3 regions of the Pseudarthrobacter oxydans genome follow, and region 2 is predicted to be linked to each of the others. Evidence: riboswitches for the same ligand, from Rfam matches in the RefSeq annotation. Region 2 holds a riboswitch; each other region holds the start of a gene.
The links. A riboswitch is a leader RNA that binds a small molecule or an ion and turns the genes downstream of it on or off. The one in region 2 is predicted to bind thiamine pyrophosphate.
Positions count from the first base shown of each region.

Region 1: linked by a shared signal. The riboswitch ahead of SMD14_RS18910 (ECF transporter S component) and the one ahead of thiD (bifunctional hydroxymethylpyrimidine kinase/phosphomethylpyrimidine kinase) in region 2 are both predicted to bind thiamine pyrophosphate.
Region 3: linked by a shared signal. The riboswitch ahead of thiO (glycine oxidase ThiO) and the one ahead of thiD (bifunctional hydroxymethylpyrimidine kinase/phosphomethylpyrimidine kinase) in region 2 are both predicted to bind thiamine pyrophosphate.

Region 1 is NZ_CP139438.1:4,139,141-4,142,409, forward strand. It holds gene SMD14_RS18905 (ATP-binding cassette domain-containing protein) at 1-1,429, opposite strand, end outside; gene SMD14_RS18910 (ECF transporter S component) at 1,429-2,052, opposite strand; TPP riboswitch at 2,117-2,257, opposite strand; gene SMD14_RS18915 (heme-degrading domain-containing protein) at 2,344-2,886, shown strand; gene SMD14_RS18920 (DUF4383 domain-containing protein) at 3,014-3,269, shown strand, end outside.
Region 2 is NZ_CP139438.1:2,585,467-2,588,735, forward strand. It holds gene thiD (bifunctional hydroxymethylpyrimidine kinase/phosphomethylpyrimidine kinase) at 1-1,496, opposite strand, end outside; TPP riboswitch at 1,486-1,583, opposite strand; gene SMD14_RS11635 (Rne/Rng family ribonuclease) at 1,713-3,269, opposite strand, start outside.
Region 3 is NZ_CP139438.1:3,008,392-3,011,660, forward strand. It holds gene thiS (sulfur carrier protein ThiS) at 1-172, opposite strand, end outside; gene thiO (glycine oxidase ThiO) at 169-1,494, opposite strand; TPP riboswitch at 1,489-1,606, opposite strand; gene thiE (thiamine phosphate synthase) at 1,635-2,390, shown strand; gene SMD14_RS13620 (RNB domain-containing ribonuclease) at 2,467-3,269, shown strand, end outside.

The sequences.
Region 1 (3,269 bases), 1.6 Mb from region 2:
CCAGCTCCGCCCACGTGTTGGCGTCCTGGCCGAACGTAGGCTCGTCCAGGACCAGCACCTGGGGATGCGCGGCCAGGACCGTTGCCACGGACAGCCGCCGCTTCTCCCCGCCCGAAAGCGTGTAGGGGTTGGCATCCACAAGATGGGTAAGCCGCAGGCGCTCCAGCAGTTCGTCCACGCGCTCCTCACCATGGCCAAGGTGCCGGGGGCCAAACAGCAGTTCGTCCAGCACCTTCCCTGTGACGAACTGGTGTTCGGGTTCCTGGAACACGGTGCCGATCCGCTCGATGAGCTGATCGGCCTTCCACTTGTACGGGTCTATTCCGGCGCCGCGGCTCAGGTCCAGCGTGGCCGAAACCTTGCCGGCCACGGGCTCCAGGAGCCCGGCAAGCGTCAGGGCAAACGTGGACTTCCCGGCCCCGTTCGGCCCCGTGACGGCCAAGGCGTGCCCGGCCCGGACCTGCGCGGAAATACCTGCCTGCACGGGTACCGGCGGAACCTTCCGGAAGCCGCTGCGCCGCGCCCGTTCACGGGACACCGCCAGTTCCTCGGCAGCGAGCAGGAGGCCACCCGTCCCGCTGGCTGGATCCGCCGCACGCAGCCGGGTGTCCGGAACATAGCCGGGCACCCACACCCCGGCAGCAATCAGCATGCTCCGGGCCTCCCTGAGCACCTGGTCCGGCGGACCGTCCAGCAGCACGGCGTCCTTCGCGTCGGTGCCGGGCTGCAGCACCACGATCCGGTCCACCAGGTCCTTCCACACGGACACCCTGTGCTCCACCACCACCAGGGTGGCGCCGGTCTTGTCCAGGCACCGCGCCACGGCGTCGCGGACCTCCAGCACGCCGGCCGGGTCCAGGTTGGCCGTCGGCTCGTCCAGCAGGATCAGGCCGGGACGCATGGCAAGGATGCCTGCGAGCGCCAGCCGCTGTTTCTGCCCGCCGGAGAGTACCGACGTCGGATGGTCCAGCGGGAGGTGGGAAAGTCCGACGTCGTCCAGCGCCTCGTGCACGCGGCTCCAGATGGCGTGGCGGGGCACGGCGAGGTTCTCGGCGCCGAAGGCGGCGTCGTCACCCACGCGCGACAGGACCACTTGCGTCTCGGGATCCTGCTGCATAAGGCCGGCGCGCCCGCGCTGCTCGCGGGGGGAGGCTCCGTCAACCAGCAGCGAACCCGACTCGTCGGAATCGCCGGCCGCGCCGCCGTCGTCGTTCGCATCCCCCAGGACCCCCGCCAAAGCATGGAGGAGGGTGGACTTGCCGGCGCCGGAAGGCCCCAAAAGCAGCACCCGCTCTCCCGGACGGATGTCCAGGTCGAGGGCATGGACCGCCGGCCTGGCGCGCCCGGCATGCCGCCAGCCCCAGCCGCGGGCCGTGACGGCGGCGGGACGCACTGCGGTGGGCGCGCCCTGGCGGGAAGGTGCGGACATCAGGAGAAAACAGGCTCCGTAGCTGCCTTCCGCGACGCGAACGAGCTCAGGACCCCGGTCCTGGCCAGCCCCCGGGTGGCGATCCAGGACAGGGCGCCGGCGATGATCGCGCCGGAGATGGCGGTGAAGACGATGTACACCAGCTTGTCCCCGCCGGAGTAGGCGATGTTCCAGCCCCACGGAGCGAAGGAGTCGTTGAGGCCGCAGAAGAGACCGGCGGCGGCACCGGCCAGCAGTGCCACGGGCAGGTTGAACTTCCGGTACACGAAGATGGCGAAGATGATCTCGGCGCCGAGGCCCTGGACGAAGCCGGAGAACAGCACGGAAGCCCCATACTGGGACCCCATGAGCAGCTCACCGGTGGCGGCTACCGTCTCACAGAACAGCGCGGCGCCGGGCTTGCGAATGATGAGCATGCCCAGCACGGCCGGGATCATCCAGCCGCCGGCGATCAGGCCGGTCAGTGGCGGGTAGGTGGCGTTCATGGGGCCGGACACTGCGGCCGCGCCCTGGGACCAGGCCCAGAAAATGACGCCGCCGGCGATGGCAATGAGGGCCGCCACCACGATGTCCACGACGCGCCAGGACTTGCTGCTGGTCTTCTTGACTGCTGTTGTTGCCATGTGATCCTCCTGAGGAACAGGAGGGGAAAGTGGACGCGGCTGCCGGCACTGCTGCCGCTGCGCGCACTTCGAGAACTCGACTCCCTTGCGCCGGTACTAACCGGATCAGGTTCGAGGGTCTGCGGCTGCCCGCACTCTCAGCGCCCACCTGCGGATCCTGGCATTGCCAGTGATGGCCGACGGCGGCGCTCCCCTGTCGTTGAATGTTGCTTTTGCTTGAAATGATTCGTTGCAGAAATACCCTGTTGGGCGTTGTCCAGTTTACACCGCGGCGGGGGTAGATTGTGGGCCATGGCTGCCAATTCCCCGCATGTAACCGACTTCGACCCGGATTCCGATGCCATCCAGCCGGAGGGATCGCTGGCGGCACTGATCGCCCGGATTGAAGGCGAAGTCCGGGAACTGCAGTTTCCAGGCTTCTCCCTCGACGACTCCCTGAACCTGGGACTGCTCCTCGTGGAGCTGGGCAAGGAGCGCGGGCTGCCCATCGCGATTGACATCACGAAGGGCGGGCAGGTTCTGTTCCATGCGGCGCTGCCCGGTGCGACGCCGGATAACGATCACTGGATCCGGGCGAAGCAGCGCACGGCGGCACGGTATGAGGTCCCCTCACTGCTGGTGGGATTGCGCGGCCGGCTGCGCGGCGGCCGGATCGAGGACCAGGGATGGTTCGACCAGGGCCGGTACGCGGCGCACGGCGGCTCCTTCCCGCTGTACGTCACCGGAGTGGGCGCCGTGGCTACCGTTACGGTTTCAGGGCTTCCCCAAGTGCAGGATCACGACCTGGTGGTCGAGGCCCTGCGCGAAATGCTCCACTCCGCGGGGGCGGACTGATGCCAAGGCTGGCGGACTGACCCACACTGCACGCACGTCCACCGGCAGCAGAAATACAAAGGCTGCTTAGCATTTATTAGTAATCATGCTTACTATGTTGTCTCCCGGGTTTTGAGGAGAACAGGACATGGCAGCAAGCACCCGCCTGGCGGGCCCACGAACACGCCTGCAAAAGGCCTCCCTCGGAACGGGAATAGTCTTCGTCCTTTTCGGCATCCTGGGTTTCATCCCGGGCGTTACCTCCAACTATGGCTCGTTGGGCTTTGCCGGACCTGGTTCAGGGGCGCTGCTATTGAGCGTCTTCCAAGTGTCCATTCTCCTTAACGCGGTCCACCTGCTCTTCGGGATTGCAGGGGTCCTGATGGCGCGGACGCATCCCCAGG
Region 2 (3,269 bases):
TGCCTGAATGCCGTGGCCATGGCATCCTTCTCATGCGCCGGAGCGGTGCGCCCCGCACTGTCCACAATGGCAACCGCCCTGCGGGTGGCCGCGGCGAAGTCCTCATCCGCGTATGTGCGCAGCCACTCCGCGTAGGGATGGCCCGCCGGCTCCCCGGCAGCCACGAACTGTGCGTGGAGCGTTTTGCCCACCTCCGCGTACAGCCAGAAGCAGGGCAGGACGGCTGCCGCCAGCACGGCATAACTGCCCGACGCCGATGCCGCCACCAGGTGGTCCACGTAGGACTTGGTTACGGGTCCCAGCTGCGGCTCAACGGTCCGGGTACTGAGCCAGGAGCGGTGCAGTTCAGACTCGACCTCCAGGCATTGCGCGGCGGAACGTGCCCAGAAGAGTTGCTCTGCCTCGGTGGGGGCCAGGGCACTTGTCCGCGCGAGCACCCGTGAATAACCGTTGAGGTAGATGGCGTCCTGGGCCAGGTAGTAGCCAAACTGTTTCTCGGCCAGGTCGCCGGAGGCCAGGTCCCGGATAAACGCCAGGGAATAGATGGCTTCCAGGTGCTCCTCCGCTTCAGCCCACAGCCGCGCCGCGAAGCTGCCTTCAGCAGGCTCCGGCTGAAGGTGGTGGAAGTGGTGGACTGGTCCGTTGCCCGTACCCACCTCCAGCGACTCCGAGGCCTCCAGCGCGCCGGACAGCCAGGGCTTGACCTCCCGGAGGGCTGCCTCCCAGTCCCCCAGCCGCACCTGGACTGTGGCCATGGCTGATGACAGTGAACAACCGGTGCCGTGGCTGTTCAGCGTTGCCACCCGCCTGCCCGGGACCACCACCACGTCCTGGCCAAGCGTGCCTGCAGTGTTGACAAGGGCGTCGGGGCATTCGTCCCCGGCCAGGTGTCCGCCCTTCACAAGCACCGTCGCCCCGGTGGCGGAAGAGAGCTCGCGGCCCTGTTCCAGGGCGCCTTCCCAGCTCTCCTGCACGTTCCCGCCCACCAGCATGGCAAGTTCAGCCAGGTTGGGCGTGATGAGGTGCGCCAGCGGCAGCAGCTCGCGAAGTGCGGCTTCGGCGGATTCCTGCAGGAGCCGGTCACCGCTGGTGGCCACCATGACAGGGTCCAAAACCACGACGCCGGGACGGACTTTTTCGAGCCACGCCCGGACAGCTTCGATCACCGCGACATCACCCAGCATCCCGATTTTCACGGCGTCGATGCTGATGTCCTCACTGAGCGCGTCAAGTTGCCGGGTGAGGAAGTCAGCAGGCGGAACGTGGACCCCGCGTACGCCGCGGGTGTTCTGTGCGGTGAGGGCAGTGATGGCGGCCATTCCGTAGCCGCCGTGGGCCGCGATGCTTTTCAGGTCCGCCTGGACGCCGGCTCCGCCGGACGGATCCGAGCCCGCGATCGAGAGGACCCGGGGCACGTCCGGCCGCTGGCCGGACTGTGCTGCAGGGGCAGGGGCGCCCTGAGGGGTGGCAGAGGGCAATTCGAGAGTTGAAGACAAGAGACATCCCTTCGCCGGTGCTAGCCGGACAGGTTCAACGGGTGTGGATCTCAGCCGGCTCTGTGCGCGGCACCCCGTGTCGGTTCACCAGCCTAGCTTTTTTGCGGTACGCAGGGCGAAGGTGACGCAGTGCGACTGGTGCGGCCTTAAATGCCGGATGCCCGGCCGTCCACACGTGGTGGGCGGCCGGGCATCCAGCGTGTCGCGTGCCGTGGCCTAGAGTTCCGAAGCGGGAACCCCGACACCCAGGATGATGGGCTCCGCGGCAGGCTTGGCGTTGCCTGGCGCAGGGGCACCTGCCTGGTCAGCTTCCGGCGCCTTTGCAGAGTGTGAATGCCCTGCCGCCGCGGCGGGGACATTCTCGTGCTGCTCGACGGAGGTCTCGTTGGCCGCACCCTGGGCACGGCTGGCGCTGCGGTTGCGGCGCGCCCGGCGCGGGCGGGACTGTTCCAGGGTGTGGTCGGAATAGTCCTTTTCGCGCAGCGCATGGGCAGCCTGCAGCGGCTCAGGCCGGACCTGCGGAGACTCCGCCTGCGGTGCCTGGACGTGCTGCGGTGCCCGGACCTGCTCCGGTTCCCGCTGCTCCTTTTCCGGTGCCCGCCGTTCGGGCTGCCCGGCTGTGGCTTCCGCGGCAGGGGCAGGCTCACCGAGGTGGGCGAAGGCTTCGGCGAGCCGGTCCAGCGTCAGGGCCGGCTTCGGCTGCTGCTCCTCCGCGTGCTCCACGAACGGCAGGGCAACTTTCTCCCCGCCAAAGGTGAGGACGGCGGCAGGCCGGGAGGCGTCGCCGTCGTGCTTCTCAGGTTCCGCCGGCTGGACCTGCGGAGCCTGCCGGGCCGCGGCTACCTCATCGTCGTGCAGGTGGGCGGCGTGTGCTGCCGCAGCAATATTGGCAAGGGCAAGCCTGGTGGCTTCGGCCTTTGCGTGCCGCTCGGCGTCCGTGGGGTCGGGGTGGACCGTGTGCACGTGGAGGGCGGCTGCAGGAGCAGCGTCCACCTGCTGGCCGCCGCGGCCGCGGCGGCGCTTCCGGTCTGGACGGACGCCGGGCTGGCTGCTGTCCCCGCGCTGGGCCTCAGCGCGGTGGCTTTCATTCCGGACGTCCGGGCGGGCGTCCGAGCGCTGAACGTGGTGTTCGGCCGCCACGATATTGGCCCGGCGGTGCTCCACGGGGTCATCGTGGGTCACCACGCCGCGGCCGGCGCAGGCCTCGCACTGCTCGCCAAACACTTCAAGCAGCCCGGTGCCCATCCGCTTGCGGGTCATCTGCACCAGGCCAAGGGACGTGACTTCGGCAACCTGGTGCTTGGTGCGGTCGCGTCCCAGGCACTCCACCATCCGACGGAGGACGAGGTCGCGGTTCGATTCCAGGACCATGTCGATGAAGTCGATGACGATAATGCCGCCGATATCGCGCAGGCGGAGCTGGCGTACCACTTCCTCCGCAGCTTCCAGGTTGTTCTTGGTGACCGTCTCTTCAAGGTTGCCGCCGCTGCCGGTGAATTTGCCGGTGTTGACATCCACAACAGTCATGGCCTCGGTGCGGTCGATCACCAGCGAGCCGCCGGAGGGCAGGAAGACCTTCCGTTCCAGTGCCTTGTGGATCTGTTCGTCGATCCGCCATGCGCTGAAGATGTCCTGGTCCTTGGTCCACTTCTCGAGGCGCCCCACCAGATCGGGAGCGACGTAGGTGACGTAGGCCTCGATGGTGTCCCAGGCTTCCTCGCCGGAGACGATCAGCTTGGAGAAGTCCTCGTTGAAGACGTCGCGGACCACCTT
Region 3 (3,269 bases), 420 kb from region 2:
ATTGGCTCCGGGGCACCACCTGGGCGTTGCGCGCAACGGCGACGCCCAATTTCCGGCCGTCGGTTGCGTGGCCGTCAGCGGCCAGTGCGCGGCCGGTGACCTCGGTGACGAGCGCGGTGATGGACGCGCCGTCGGCGACTGTATGTCCGGTTCCGTTCAGGGTGATGTTCATGCTGTCTCCTTGGGGTTGGGTAGGGTGGCCGCTGCAGCAGGCCGAACGGCGACGCCGGAAAAGCGGCCGGGATTAAAGGGGGCCCAGCGGGGGTCCTCCCTGCCTTCGAGCAGGTCCCGGCATATCGCGGCCGCTGCCGGGGTGAGGAGGACGCCGTGGCGGAAGAAGCCGGTGGCAATGATGAGCCCTGCCACGCGGCTTTGCCCTGAAGGGCCGTCCTCCAGGGGGACCCGCCCGAGCAGCGGGGCGTTGTCAGGTGTGCCGGGACGGGCCCGGGCCGTGCATTCCAGCAGCTCAAGTTCCGCCACCGCAGGCACCAGGACCTGGGCGTCGCGCAGCAACTGGTAGACGCCCCCTGCCGACACTGCCCCCGCGCTGGTTCCGCTGTCCTTCCCCAGTGCGTCCTCACGCTGCGTTGCCCCGATCACCACGGTGCCGTCCTGCCGGGGGACGATGTACACAGGGATCCCGCGGACCAGTCCGCGGACGGTGGAGGTCAGCAGCGGCTGGAGGTGGGCGGGGACGGCGAGGCGAAGGATGTCACCGTGGACCGGCCGCAACGGCAGGTGCAGGTTTTCCGGCAGCCCGGTCAGGGCCGCAGCGTGCAATCCGTTGGCCGCTACGGTCTCCCTGGCCGCCACCGTTCCTCCGCCCTCCAGCGTGACACCGGCGACGGCTCCGTCCCGCCAGAGCAGGCCCGCTGCCCGGTCCGGCACGGCGTAGCCCTCGGCGGCTCCGGCCACGAAGCTTCCGCCGCTGCCGGTTCCGCCGGCGTGCCGGGCCAGGGCACGGCGGAAGCAGGCGACCAGCAGCCTGGGGTCCACCTGGTGGTCCGCCGGTGTATTCAGCGCCGAGGCAATGGCCGGGCTCAACAGCGGCTCCCGGCGCCGGGCTTCACGGATGGTGAGGGGCTCAACCGTCAGTCCATTGGCCTGCTGCACCTCGCGCAGGTCCAGCAGCGCCTGCCGGTCCGCAGCGTCGGCACCCACGGCGAGGGTCGGCGTCGTAAGATACCCGGGATCCGAACCGGCAGCCGCGGCAAGGCCAGCGGCGAAACCCGGCCAGCGCCCGGAGGCCTCCAGCATGAGCTCCAGGAGGTCCTCCTCCTGGTAATGCAGTTCGCTCACCGGGGCAAGCATCCCCGCCGCGGCCCAGCTGGCACCGGAGCCGGGGGCGTCATCGATTACCACCGCTGAATATCCGGACCGCCTCGCCTCCCAGGCGATGCCGTGGCCGATGACTCCCCCGCCGATGACCGCAACGTCGGCCTCCAGTGCGGAGCCGGGCGCGGGCCGGTACGGGGCGTCGAGCGCATTGGGCATAAGTGTCTCCTTCCCTACGCCGGTATTAGCCGGATCAGGTCAAGCGGTCGGCTCTGACGCCCTCTCAGCCCGGCGCTTTATGACAGCTGCCGCGGCTCCCGCAGTACGAGGCCCAGTGTAGAGGAACTAGGCTGGCACCCATGAATGTGTCCCACCCTCCTGCCGCTGCATCCCCCGTCCCGGCTACCGACGCCTTTCTCAACGCCGAAGGCAGTTCCGGCGTGCAGGCCGCACGCCTTTACCTCTGTACGGACGCGCGCCGGGAGCGGGGCGATTTCGGGCAGTTCGTCGATGCCGCCTTCGCGGGCGGGGTGGACATCATCCAGCTGCGGGACAAGTCCATCGAAGCCGCCGAGGAGCTGGAGCTCCTGGCCGTACTCAAGGAATCGGCGGTGCGGCACGGCCGGCTGTGGGCGGTGAATGACAGGGCGGACATCGCCGTGCTGTCCGGAGCCCCGGTGTTCCATATCGGCCAAAAGGACCTGCCCCTCAAGGCGGCCCGGACGCTGTTGAACGGCAACGCGGCCATCGGCCTGTCCAGCCACAGCCCGGAGCAGGTGGACGCCGCCCTGGCTGCCGCCGCCGGCCCCTCGGCGCTGGACTACTTCTGCGTGGGGCCGCTCTGGGCAACACCCACCAAGCCCGGACGGGCCGCCGTCGGGCTTGACCTGGTGAGGTACGCCGCCACGGCTGTTGCCGGGGCGGACGGGCAGGAGGACACGCCCGACGGCGGTGTCCCCTGGTTCGCGATTGGCGGCATCGACCACTCCAACGTCGAAGAGGTGGTGGAAGCCGGCGCACGCCGGATCGTGGTGGTCCGGGCCATTACCGAGGCTGACGATCCGGCCGCGGCCGCCGCTTCGCTCCTCAGCGCCCTGGACGCCGCCCGCCCATAATCCCGCGCCGGAACTGCCGTGCCTCTCCGGGCCGCTTCCGTGCACTATTGACGAAATTCGGGCTACGCTGATTTTCGTGTCACACCATCGGCTGGCCCCCAATGTCCACGAGCACACCAACGCACTCGAAGCGGCGCTGGGCGCGCTCCGGAGTGAGCTTGAGCTGCCGGGTGCCTACCCTGATGATGCCGTGAAGGACGCCGAGGCCGCCGTGTCCGCATTGCAACTGCCGTCCCATGACCTGACTTTCGTTGAATTCATTACCATCGATCCGGCATCGTCCACCGACCTGGACCAGGCGCTGTTCATCGAGCGGGACGGCAACGGCTACCACGTTCTCTATGCCATCGCCGACGTGCCGGCGTTTGTTACTCCCGGCGGCCCGCTGGACGCTGAGACGCGGCGTCGGGGACAGACTTTTTACACGCCGGACGGCCGCATACCGCTGCATCCCGAAGTCATCAGCGAGGGGGCGGGAAGCCTCCTGCCGGGACAGGACTGTTCCGCGTTCGTGTGGGACTTCCGTCTTGACGTTGACGCGGAGGTCACGGCCGTGGCCGTGCGGCGTGCCCGGATGCGCAGCCGCACCAAGCTCAGCTACAAAGGCGCCCAGGCGGAACTGGACGCCGGCAGCCCTTCCCCTGTGCTGCGCCTCCTTAAAGAGGTGGGGCTCAAGCGCGTGGAGCTGGAGCGCGCCCGGGAGGGTGCCAGCCTGAACATGCCGGACCAGGAGATTGTCCAGCTTCCCGACGGCGGCTACCGGATTGCCGCCGCCCCGCAGCTGCCCGTGGAGGACTGGAACGCACAGATATCGCTGATGACCGGCATGGCAGCCGCACAGCTCATGCTGGCCGGGAAAGTGGGCATCCTGCGCACCAT